DNA from 3 places in the Erwinia sorbitola genome. Region 1 is predicted to be linked to each of the others. Evidence: predicted binding sites of a transcription regulator. Region 1 holds the regulator's gene; each other region holds the start of a gene.
The links. Region 1 encodes PurR, which represses purine synthesis genes. Its sites were predicted from a motif close to CANGCAAACGTTTGCNTG; they were not measured.
Positions count from the first base shown of each region.

Region 2: purT (formate-dependent phosphoribosylglycinamide formyltransferase) is a predicted target of PurR. The motif match lies at 2,484-2,501, and genes of this name have one in related genera.
Region 3: glyA (serine hydroxymethyltransferase) is a predicted target of PurR. The motif match lies at 2,150-2,167, and genes of this name have one in related genera.

Region 1 is NZ_CP046509.1:2,056,354-2,060,238, reverse strand. It holds gene GN242_RS09230 (C40 family peptidase) at 11-913, shown strand; gene cydH (cytochrome bd-I oxidase subunit CydH) at 978-1,067, opposite strand; gene purR (HTH-type transcriptional repressor PurR) at 1,364-2,389, shown strand; gene punR (DNA-binding transcriptional activator PunR) at 2,407-3,324, opposite strand; gene punC (purine nucleoside transporter PunC) at 3,439-3,885, shown strand, end outside.
Region 2 is NZ_CP046509.1:2,542,514-2,546,398, forward strand. It holds gene GN242_RS11365 (prolyl oligopeptidase family serine peptidase) at 1-282, opposite strand, end outside; gene GN242_RS11370 (tellurite resistance TerB family protein) at 429-1,082, opposite strand; gene GN242_RS11375 (sugar phosphate isomerase/epimerase family protein) at 1,282-2,094, shown strand; gene GN242_RS11380 (YebG family protein) at 2,107-2,403, opposite strand; gene purT (formate-dependent phosphoribosylglycinamide formyltransferase) at 2,542-3,720, shown strand; gene GN242_RS11390 (bifunctional 4-hydroxy-2-oxoglutarate aldolase/2-dehydro-3-deoxy-phosphogluconate aldolase) at 3,761-3,885, opposite strand, start outside.
Region 3 is NZ_CP046509.1:1,142,045-1,145,929, reverse strand. It holds gene GN242_RS05150 (3-phenylpropionate MFS transporter) at 1-592, opposite strand, end outside; gene glyA (serine hydroxymethyltransferase) at 787-2,040, opposite strand; gene hmpA (NO-inducible flavohemoprotein) at 2,373-3,557, shown strand; gene glnB (nitrogen regulatory protein P-II) at 3,621-3,885, opposite strand, start outside.

The sequences.
Region 1 (3,885 bases):
AATGGGAACGATGCGTTTACTTATCACGCTCTTCATACTGGCTTTCACCCAGCTATTTTTCAATATGGCGCACGCATCGCCACATGCCCCTATTAATGCAAATCAGCAGAAAGCTGATAGCAACAGTGCTCACGCAGACGATCGCCGTAAACGTCGCCCGGTCAAAACCACATCGACCAAAAAAGCGAAAGAACCTGTGGTTAAAAAAACCAAGGTTACCGCTAAAAAAGAACCCACTCGCGCCGCCACCAAAAAAGAGCCATCTAAAGCTGCGCGCCTCGTTCTGGCAAAAAAACTGAAAGATAAAGAGAAGAAAAAAACTGCCGTTGAACCGCCGCGCAAGTTAAAGGCAGAGAAACAGACGCTGAGTAAAAAACTCGCTGCTAATAAGAAAGCGGGTAAAAAGTTATATGGCCGTAAACGCGCGGGTAGCAAAACAGTCGAAAGTGACATGACTGAACCGGGCAGCGCCCCGCTGAAACTCAGTAAGGCTCACCGTGCGCGCTATCAGAAAGCCCGCGAAACCGCGATGAATAAGTTGATGGGGCAGCTTGGTAAGCCTTATCAATGGGGCGGCACCTCACCCAAAACCGGTTTCGATTGCAGTGGCCTGGTGTGGTACGCCTATAAAGACCTGGTTAAATTCAAGATCCCCCGCACTGCTAATGAAATGTATCACTTGCGCGATGCCGCTGCGATTAAGCGCGATGAGTTAGAGAAAGGCGACCTGGTGTTCTTCCGTATTAACGGACGCGGAACCGCTGACCATGTTGGCGTCTATCTTGGGGGCGGCAAATTTATCCAGTCACCGCGTACCGGGAAGGATATTCAGGTCAGCGCATTGAGCGAGGATTACTGGCAGGAACACTACATCGGCGCGCGCCGTATGATGACGCCTAAAACCATTCGCTGATGTAAAGCCATTGCCATTTAGATAAAGGTTATACGGGAAGAGAGTTACCCCTTCCCGTTAGGATTTAGTGCATTACAGCCGTAAAACTAAACGCAATAATCATCAGCAGTGAACCCACAACAGCAATAGCTGTCATTTTCATATCAGTGTTCATCCCCTCTCCTTAATAACCTTGTTATTTGTAAGCCAACATATTTTCCCACAGTTACCTGTAAAAATCTCGTTTTCTGCGCGCAGCCTTGTTAGAATTCGTCCTTTCCGTTGCGCAACAGACCCGGGAACTTTTTTTTAGCCAGTACTGCATGTCACTCTACGGACGATTCTACCCCTTCCAGCCCCTTTGAGACAGCACCTAAATTTATTCTGTTCGGGCAGGAATGGCTGTACCCAGGCAAACGTTTAACCAATTAGTTATCAAGATGTTATGATAACACCAGGAGTACGATTTTAATGGCAACAATTAAGGATGTGGCAAAGCGCGCAGGTGTTTCAACCACCACAGTGTCCCACGTTATTAATAAAACGCGCTTTGTAGCCGAAGAGACGCGCGAAGCGGTGTGGGCAGCAATTAAAGAGTTGCACTATTCCCCCAGCGCCGTGGCTCGCAGTCTTAAGGTCAACCACACCAAAACTATTGGTCTGCTGGCAACATCCAGTGAAGCCCCCTATTTTGCTGAGATTATTGAAGCGATTGAAAACCGCTGCTTTGCCAAAGGCTATACGCTGATTTTAGGCAACGCGCATAATGACCTGCAAAAGCAGCAGGCGTACCTGTCGATGATGGCGCAAAAGCGCGTTGATGGCCTGCTGGTTATGTGTTCAGAGTATCCCGATACGCTAATCTCCATGCTGGAAGATAATCGCAATATTCCAATGGTGGTTATGGACTGGGGCGAGTCGCGCGGTGATTTCACCGATAGCGTACAGGATAATGCCTTTGAAGGGGGCTATCTGGCTGGGCGTTATTTGATTGAGCGCGGGCACCGCGATATCGGTGCGATTCCGGGACAGCTTGAGCGTAATACCGGCGGCGGTCGCCATGCGGGATTCCTCAAAGCGCTGGCAGAAGCGGGGATCACCCTGCGCGATGAGTGGCTGGTGCAAGGTGACTTTGAACCCGAGTCAGGTTATCGCGCCATGCAACAGATTTTATCGCAAAAACAGCGCCCGACAGCCATTTTTTGCGGCGGCGATATTATGGCAATGGGGGCGATTTGCGCAGCAGATGAGATGGGGCTGCGCGTGCCGCAGGATATTTCGGTGATCGGTTATGATAACGTGCGCAACGCGCGTTACTTTACCCCTGCGCTGACGACCGTACACCAGCCAAAAGAGCGCCTGGGTGAAACTGCCTTTGATATGCTGCTCGATCGCATCACCAGCAAGCGCGAAGAGCCGCAGACCATTGAAGTTCATCCATCGCTGATTGAGCGCCGCTCCGTTGCCGATGGCCCGTACCGCGACTATCGTCGATAAGCTCTGTCCCCACCCGGCTACAGGCCGGGTTGTTCACTCAGCCATTCAGCGTTAAGCGTTTCCGTGTTCCCCAGATATTCAAGCAGCCAGTTTAATGCAGGCGATGCGCTTTGCTCTGACCAGCTGAGATAGCAGGGGCTGTCAGGAAACGCTGCTGTCAGCGTCAGTTCGCCGAGAACCCCCTGCTGCAACCACGGTTGCGCAAAATGCCCGGGCACCATCCCCACGCACAAACCGGCGCGCAGGCAGTCAAAAGCACTCTCCCAATCGGGCACCACCAGCCGCCGCTGGTTATCCAGCGTCCAGGTGGTGCGTTTTGGTAATGCGCGTGCGGTGTCCTCCAGTACCAGTGATGGCCACTCGCGGATCAGCGCCTCGCTTAACGGGCCATCCTGACTGAATAATGGATGTTCAGTTTGCACCACGCAACGCCAGTTGAGGCTTCCCATATCACGATAGGCAAAGCGCCCTTTGACCGGGATCGCCTGGGTTGCTCCGATCGCCACGTCCACGCGACCATCTGCCAGCGCATCCCACACCCCGTTAAAAACTTCTGGCATGATATGCAGTTCCATATCCGGAAAACGCCGATAAAAATCCACCACCAGCTGCCGGGTGCGGGCCGGGCGCACAATCCGGTCGACAGCAATATTGATTTGCCCGCGCCAGCCGTTAGCCACCTGCTGGCAGCGGATACGGGTGACGAGCATTTTTTTGATAACAGCCCGCCCTTCTTCAATAAAAACACGACCTGCCTCTGTCAGTACCACATCGCGATGACGACGTTCAAACAGGCTGATTGCCAGCCACTCTTCCATCTGACGCACGGTATAACTGATCGCCGAGGGTACGCGATGCAGCTCTGCCGCCGCAGAGGTAAAGCTGCCCGTTCTGGCGACAGCATCAATCACTTCCAGAGAATGTTCAGACCACATATTTTTGCCTTCAATATTTTTCACTGCAACCCGCTAATATTAACGTTTCACAGGTGACTCAGCACGAGATTAAACTCCACACGTAAAAAAATTGTCTGATAAGAGTTAATAAATATGCGTTCCAAAGGATTTATGATTTACCTTGCGCTGCTCAGTATGCTGGGCTTCCTTGCTACTGATATGTACCTGCCCGCATTTGGCGTGATGCAGCAGGATCTGCAAACAGGTGCCGGAGCCATCAGCGCCAGCCTGAGTATCTTCCTCGCCGGTTTTGCCTGCGCCCAGCTGGTATGGGGCCCGCTTTCTGACCGCATCGGTCGCAAGCCGGTATTAATCATGGGCCTGAGCCTGTTTATTATTGGCTGTGCGGCCATGCTGTGGGTAGAGTCTGCCTTTTGGCTGCTGGCCATGCGTTTCCTTCAGGCGGTAGGTGTCTGTGCCGCAGCGGTAAGCTGGCAGGCGCTGGTGGTTGACCGTTACAGCGGCCCGCAGGCCAACCGCGTGTTTGCCACCATAATGCCGCTGGTTGCACTCTCCCCCGCGCTGGCACCGCTGCTGGGT
Region 2 (3,885 bases), 490 kb from region 1:
ATTACCCTCTTCATAGCGGCTCTGATAGCGATAACCTTTTTTGACATACGGTACTGAATGGTCACGTGCCGGAATGCGCTCGATAATCTCCTGCAACAGTTCTGCCTGTAACGCCTGCTGCGGCAGAAGCTGCTGCTGACAGTAATCATTTTCAGCCCGCAGATATTCCAGCACTTCTGGTGCCTGGCGTTCGTCGTCGCGCAGCCAGTAATAGTTATCAATGCGGGTCTCGCCGTGCAGCGTCATCTGGTGGGGAATTTTCTTGGCTTTTGGAGGTGTCATAGTCTCTTCGCAGTTGCTGTGCCTGCTGTAAGGTTGGCAGCAACCCGACTGATTAACAAGCCGTTATCGTTAACCGACAGTAATTTTTAACCGGAAGTTTTTACACAGGCGATATACCCGGCATGAGGTATATCGCCTGACCGGAATCAGGCAGTAATCTTCTGCTTCTCCGCACGAATATCAGTTTCAATGGATTGGCGCACGTCCAGAGGGATCTTCAATGCATCGCCCAACGCCTGCAAATAGCTGCGCTCCATAAAGTGATCGACATCAATGACAAGGTTGCTAAGGAAGTAGACTTCCAGCGCCTCCTCCTCATTTTTTACATCAATCGCCAGCTTCTGAGGGTCGAGCGGTGAATCGATGGCGCGCTGCACCAGCTGCTCCCCCTGCGCCCCTAAACCGGACTGGCGAATATGTTCATCAATGGCCTTACGTTCTTCGCTGTCGATATGGCCATCACTCTTGGCGGCAAAGACCAGCGCCTCAATCAGCCGTTCAGCACGGCGATCCACCGGGGAGCTCTGCTGACCGAACTCTGGCTGATCCTGATGAGTTTCGCTCACCCGCTGTTTATATTTATTCCACAGCAGCGCACCCGCTGCGGCACCGCCGCCGATGATCACGGCATTTTTACCGTACTTCATCAGCAGATTACGCGAAGATTTGCTGGCAATCAGCAACCCTGCCAAGCCGCCAAGTGCGCCGGGGGCAAGCATTTTGCTTAATCCTTCGCCACCCGCTGAAGATTTACCTGCTTTGCCTAAAACCGTCTGAATCTGTTGCAGCCAGTTGCTCATTGTGAATCCTTCATTAGCGGAAAACTCCACAATAAAGCAGCCCGCGTCAGGAAACGTCAAAGGGTGAAAAGGCTGTAAAATTTCGCACAATCCATCATAACCAGCAAACAGATATCATCCGTTCAGTACGTGTTTATTTGTGAGATACGCAACTTGTCTCTACCCTCAAAGGGCAAACCACAGAGGAGGTAACACACCGATGGCATTTATAGACAACCCGTTATTTATTAATACCATCCTGCTTGGCGGCAGCAGCGAGGAGAAATTACATGCGGCCGCAGCGGCAGGTTTTAATCAGGTTGAGCTGTGGCAGCAGGATGTGGCTGAAGCGACGGGTGATGACGCAGCGCTGGCAGATCTCTGTCAGCAGCTTTCTCTGGGGCTGACGGATTACCAGGTGCTGCTGGATTTTGACGGTGCACCAGCGGATCTGCGCGCAGATAAACGCCGGGAGGCATTGCAGATGATGACAACGGCGCAACGTCTGGGGGCATCGACGCTGCTGGTACCCGCCTCTACCCATCCACAGTGCTGCGTTAACCGCATTGATGAGGATTTGGGGTGGCTGGTGAATGAGGCGGCAGATCGTGGTCTGCGTGTGGCCTATGAAGCAATGGCCTGGAGCACACATATTAATAACACAGCACAGGCATGGCAGCGCATACAGAAAATTGATGCCCCTAATCTTGGGCTGGTGGTGGATGCTTTCCATATTTTTGTGCGCCAGAGAACGCTGGCTGACCTCGCCGGTATTCCGGCAGAGAAGATTTTTTTGGTGCAGCTGTCAGATTTAGATTATCAGCCCGATGCCAGGCATCTTATCGATACCGCCCGTCATCACCGGCTCTTGCCCGGCGAGGGTAAATATCCCCTGAAGGATTTATTGCAGCATTTACAGCAGATAGATTATCGTGGCCCGCTGGGGCTGGAAGTGTTTAACGACCAGCGCCATGCTGCTAATCCCCTTATTACGGCAAAAGCAGCGATGGCGTCACTACGCGGGCTACTGTAAGACTGGTACAGATTATACTGCGCGCAACCTGGCCTCGGCAGACTCTTCGCTGTCATCAGCGGCACTGTGATTTTCCGGCAGCTTGCCGCTGCGCAGGATCTGTTGCAGAGCGTCTTTATTTTCTGCCATAAACATACCCAGAGCTTCACCCTGCTGTTCTTCAATTTCAAGCGGGCTGGCAATCAGCCAGTCAGCAAAAACTTCTGCCAGGTCGAGCATTTTGTCGTAAGCATCCGCTTCTTTTTTACTGGCAAATGTCATCTTTTCCTCACCTTTTCTGACGACAACGTATTTGATTTCAACAGCCATGGTTTTTGTCCTGTTTACCTGTATTTTTATACAGTGTATCAGCGTCGGTTTTTTGACTCAAGTGTAAAGTGCGGGATGATCACGCAAACGTTTTCGTTTATACTGCGCGCGTTTTTTCAATCCATTCAGGTAGAGATTATGACAACTCTTGGAACTGCGCTGCGACCTAATGCTACACGTGTCATGTTATTAGGATCGGGTGAACTGGGCAAAGAAGTAGCACTGGAATGCCAGCGTCTGGGTGTGGAAGTGATCGCCGTGGATCGCTATGCCGATGCCCCGGCAATGCACGTTGCCCACCGCAGCCATGTGATCAATATGCTGGATGGTGCAGCCCTTGCCGCTCTGGTTGCTCAGGAAAAACCTGACTTTGTGGTACCAGAAATTGAAGCTATCGCCACCGATATGCTGATTGAACTGGAAAAGCAGGGCCAGCACGTGGTGCCGACCGCGCGCGCCGCCAAACTGACTATGAACCGTGAAGGCATCCGCCGTCTGGCCGCTGAAGATCTGGCGCTGCCGACTTCCAGCTACCGCTTTGCCGACAGCCGCGACGCTTTCCTTGCCGCCGCTGATGAAATTGGATTCCCGTGCATCATTAAGCCGGTAATGAGCTCATCCGGCAAAGGACAGAGTTTTATTCGCGAAGCTTCACAGCTGGATGCCGCCTGGGAATATGCACAACAGGGTGGCCGTGCCGGTGCCGGTCGGGTGATCGTCGAAGGGGTGGTAAAATTTGATTTCGAAATCACTCTGCTGACCATCAGCGCTGTAGATGGTATTCATTTCTGTGCGCCTATCGGGCACCGTCAGGAAGATGGCGACTACCGGGAGTCATGGCAGCCGCAGCAGATGAGCGAGCTTGCCTTACAGCGTGCACAGGAGATAGCTGAGAAGGTGGTGAGCGCCCTCGGCGGTCGCGGGCTGTTTGGCGTTGAGCTGTTTGTCTGCGGCGATGAGGTGGTATTTAGTGAAGTGTCGCCACGCCCTCACGACACCGGCATGGTAACGCTGATCTCACAGGATCTTTCTGAATTTGCGCTGCATGTGCGCGCTTTTCTCGGCATGCCTGTTGGCGGCATCCGCCAGTATGGCCCGGCGGCATCAGCGGTGATCCTGCCGGAGCTGGAGAGCAGCAACGTGCAGTTTGCTAACCTTTCAGCGGCCGTTGGTGCAGGACTGCAACTACGTCTGTTCGGTAAGCCTGAGATCCAGGGTAAGCGCCGCCTTGGCGTGGCACTGGCTACGGGCAACAGCGTTGACGAGGCGGTAGAGCGAGCTATCAGCGCCGCAGCCAGCGTTAAAGTCAGCGGCTGAACACGGTCGATCCGGGGCGGTGTCTGCCGCCCCTTGTCATTTAGCGCGCCCCGGCCACCGCTTCCTGCGCCAGGCGGGTAATACGGTCATAGTCCCCCGCTTCCAGCGCATCAGCGGGTACCAGCCACGAGCCGCCAATACACAGCACGCTTTTCAGCGCCAGGT
Region 3 (3,885 bases), 910 kb from region 1:
TCCACTGCGCCCATCCGCTGTGCGCGGTCTGTTTTTCCGTTCCCAATGGCATGACCGCCGGACGCAGCATCATACCGGCGATCATCGCTCCACAGCCAATGCAGAGCAGTATCAGGATGGCGTGATAGGAAAAATGCGTGACCATAACGCCAGTAAGAGCAGAGCTGATAACAAAGGCCAGCGATCCCCACAGCCGCACCGGACCGTAAGGCAGCGCAATTTGTCGCTGCCAGGTGGCGGCCAGAGAATCACTCAGCGGCACCAGCGGCGAGAAGAACAGGTTGAAACCGATCATGACCAGAAGCAGCCAGACCCACTGGGTGCCCGCCCAGAAGCCTAAAGCAAACAGCAGCGTCAGCAATGCCAGCAGGCGCAGTACGCTGATTAAACGGGAAGGATTGGTAACGCGTGAGGCAATTATCAGGCTACCGACGAAACGGGCAATCATGCCGCAGCCCAGCAGCAGGCCAATTTTTTCCGGTTGCAGGCCGCTGTCTTTTAGCCAGACGCCCCAGAACGGTAAGTAAACGCCATAGGCGAAAAAGTAGGTGAAGTAGCTCAGTCCAAGCCAGTACGTGGAGCGTATCGTCATTTTCCCTCCGATAATGTGGAGGCTAATGTACACCGCGGCACGGGATAAAAAAATAGCGGGACACTCTCGTGTTCCGCTATTTATCGATTACAGCGTTCAGTATATACCCTGAATAATTCAAGCTGCAGGACTAAAAGGCTTTAGCCTTTTTGAACAGCGCAATGCGCCCTGCTGCTCGAGGTATGACCGGGATATTATGCGTAGACCGGGAAGCGTGCGCAGATATCCAGCACCTGCTTCTTCACGCGCTCGCTGACGCCTTCATCGTTGATATTGTCGAGAATATCGCTGATCCAGCCTGCCAGTTCGCGCACTTCTGCTTCTTTAAAGCCGCGACGGGTCACAGCCGGGGAACCGATGCGGATACCAGAAGTCACAAACGGGCTCTTCGGATCGTTAGGTACGCTGTTTTTGTTAACGGTAATGTTGGCGCGGCCCAGGGCAGCATCAGCTTCTTTACCGGTCAGATTTTTGTCCACCAGATCCAGCAGGAACAGGTGGTTATGTGTGCCGCCAGAAACGACGTTGTAGCCGCGCTCCAGGAACACTTCTACCATCGCTTTAGCATTCTTAGCTACCTGCTGCTGGTAGGTTTTGAACTCTGGCTCCATCGCTTCTTTGAACGCAACAGCTTTACCCGCGATAACGTGCATCAGTGGGCCGCCCTGTCCACCAGGGAAAACAGCAGAGTTCAGCTTCTTGTACAGCTCTTCTGAGCCACCGTGGGCGAGGATCAGACCGCCGCGTGGGCCAGCCAGGGTTTTGTGCGTAGTGGAAGTCACAATATGCGCATGCGGTACCGGGTTAGGGTAAACATCCGCCGCAATCAGACCGGCAACGTGTGCCATATCCACGAACAGGTAAGCGCCAACGGTATCCGCGATTTCGCGCATTTTTGCCCAGTCGCACACGCCGGAGTAGGCAGAGAAGCCGCCGACAATCATTTTTGGCTGATGTTTTTTCGCCAGTTCGGCCAGCTCGTTGTAATCAATTTTACCGGTTTCGTCGATGCCATAAGGAATGACGTTATACAGTTTACCGGAAAGGTTAACCGGGGAACCGTGGGTCAGGTGGCCACCGTGAGCCAGGTTCATGCCCAGAATGGTATCGCCCGGCTGCAACAACGCAGTGTATACCGCGAAGTTAGCCTGGGAACCAGAGTGCGGCTGAACGTTGGCGTAATCAGCACCGAACAGTGCTTTTGCGCGGTCGATAGCCAGCTGTTCAACGATATCCACATACTCACAGCCACCGTAGTAGCGTTTGCCCGGATAACCTTCAGCGTACTTGTTGGTCAGCTGTGATCCCTGAGCCTGCATCACACGTGGGCTGGTGTAGTTCTCTGAAGCAATCAGCTCGATGTGCTCTTCCTGACGCACTTTCTCCTGCTCCATCGCCTGCCATAAATCGGCGTCGTAATCGGCAATGTTCATTTCACGCTTTAACATCTGCATCTCCTGACTCAACTGACTTTCAATAATGAATGCCCCCGTCGGGGGTGATGGCAACAGTTTAAACTGTTTTCGCACCTGTTGAATAGCTTCAAGACCGCCTTTTTACGCAAACGATTGGCTTCAGTTAGCGCTAGGGTTAGTTCCTGTTTATTGCAAGCCCCTGATACGGAATTATCCTCATCTGCCAGATGCTGTTTTTTCATATTGACCCTACCTGACGCAGGGGCAAATAACCACCCGCATGAAAGGTGTATTTACAGCACACTACGATGCATTATAAGATGCATTTGAAATACATGTTTATATTTCCTGTTAAGGAGTACGCTATGCTGGACAGCAAAACTATTGCCACCGTTAAGTCGACTATTCCCGCCGTTGCGGCATTAGGCCCACGTCTCACCTCGCATTTTTATCATCGGATGTTTAGTCACAATCCCGAGCTGAAAGATATCTTTAATATGAGTAACCAGAGCACGGGTAACCAGCCGGAAGCGCTGTTTAACGCTGTCTGCGCCTATGCCAGCAACCTCGATAATCTGGCCGCTCTCGGCCCTGCGGTAGAGAAAATTGCCCAAAAACACACCAGTTTTGCTATTCGCCCCGATCAGTATCCAATCGTAGGTAAGCATCTGTTGGCAAGTATTGATGAAATGCTGCAACCGGGCGAAGAAGTTATGCAGGCCTGGAGTAAGGCTTACGACGTGCTGGCGGGGATTTTTATTCAGCGCGAAGAGCAGATTTATGAAGAAGTGGAAGAAAAAACCGGCGGCTGGCGCGGTGGCAATCGTGAGTTTGTGATCAGCGAAGTTGTCCCGCAAAGCTCAGTCATCAAAAGCTTTATCCTGACCCCTGTCGATGGCAAACCGGTGGTGGATTATAAAGCCGGACAATATCTGGCGATATGGGTAAAAGATCCCAGCTTTAAGAACCAGGAGATTCGTCAATACTCATTGACGCGCACGCCAAATGGTCGCGATTACCGTATCGCAGTGCGTCATGAGGAAGGCGGCGTGATGTCGAGCTGGTTGCACCAGCAGCATGCTGGTAAACATATTCATCTGGCACCACCCGCAGGGGATTTCTTCCTGGATGTTACTCCGCAAACCCCTGTAACGCTGATTTCTGGCGGAGTAGGCCTGACGCCAGTGCTGGCGATGCTCGGTCAGCTGGCAAAAGATAAGCATCCGGCTGTCGTGCAGTGGTTACATGCCACTGAAAATGGCGCAACCCATGCTTTTGCAGCAGAAGTCGCCGCACTTGGCGCGAAGCTGCCGAATTTCTGGCAGCACGTCTGGTATAACCACCCACATCCGCAGGATGAAGGGAAATATGACCAGCGCGGGCTGATGAACTTACTGCCGCTGGAGTCTCGCGTCAGCGATCCGGCCATGCAATTTTATATTTGTGGCCCGGTGGCCTTTATGGCAGAAGAAGAAAAACGCCTGATTGAGCTGGGCGTGGCGAAAGAACGCATTCATTACGAAGTGTTTGGCCCGCATAAGGCGTTGTAAATAAAAACGGGCTGCCCGCACAACGCGATCAGCCCGTTTTCGTTTAGCAAATGAAGCGAAGAATCAGATCGCTTCTTCGTCTTCTTCGCCAGTACGGATACGTACCACACGCGCAACGTCGAATACGAAGATTTTGCCGTCGCCAATTTTACCCGTTTGCGCCGTACGCATAATGGTGTCGACGCAGGTATCAACGATATCGTCCGCGATGACAATTTCAATTTTCACTTTTGGCAGAAAATCGACCATGTACTCTGCGCCACGATACAGCTCGGTGTGGCCTTTCTGACGACCAAAGCCTTTCACTTCAGTCACGGTCATCCCGGTG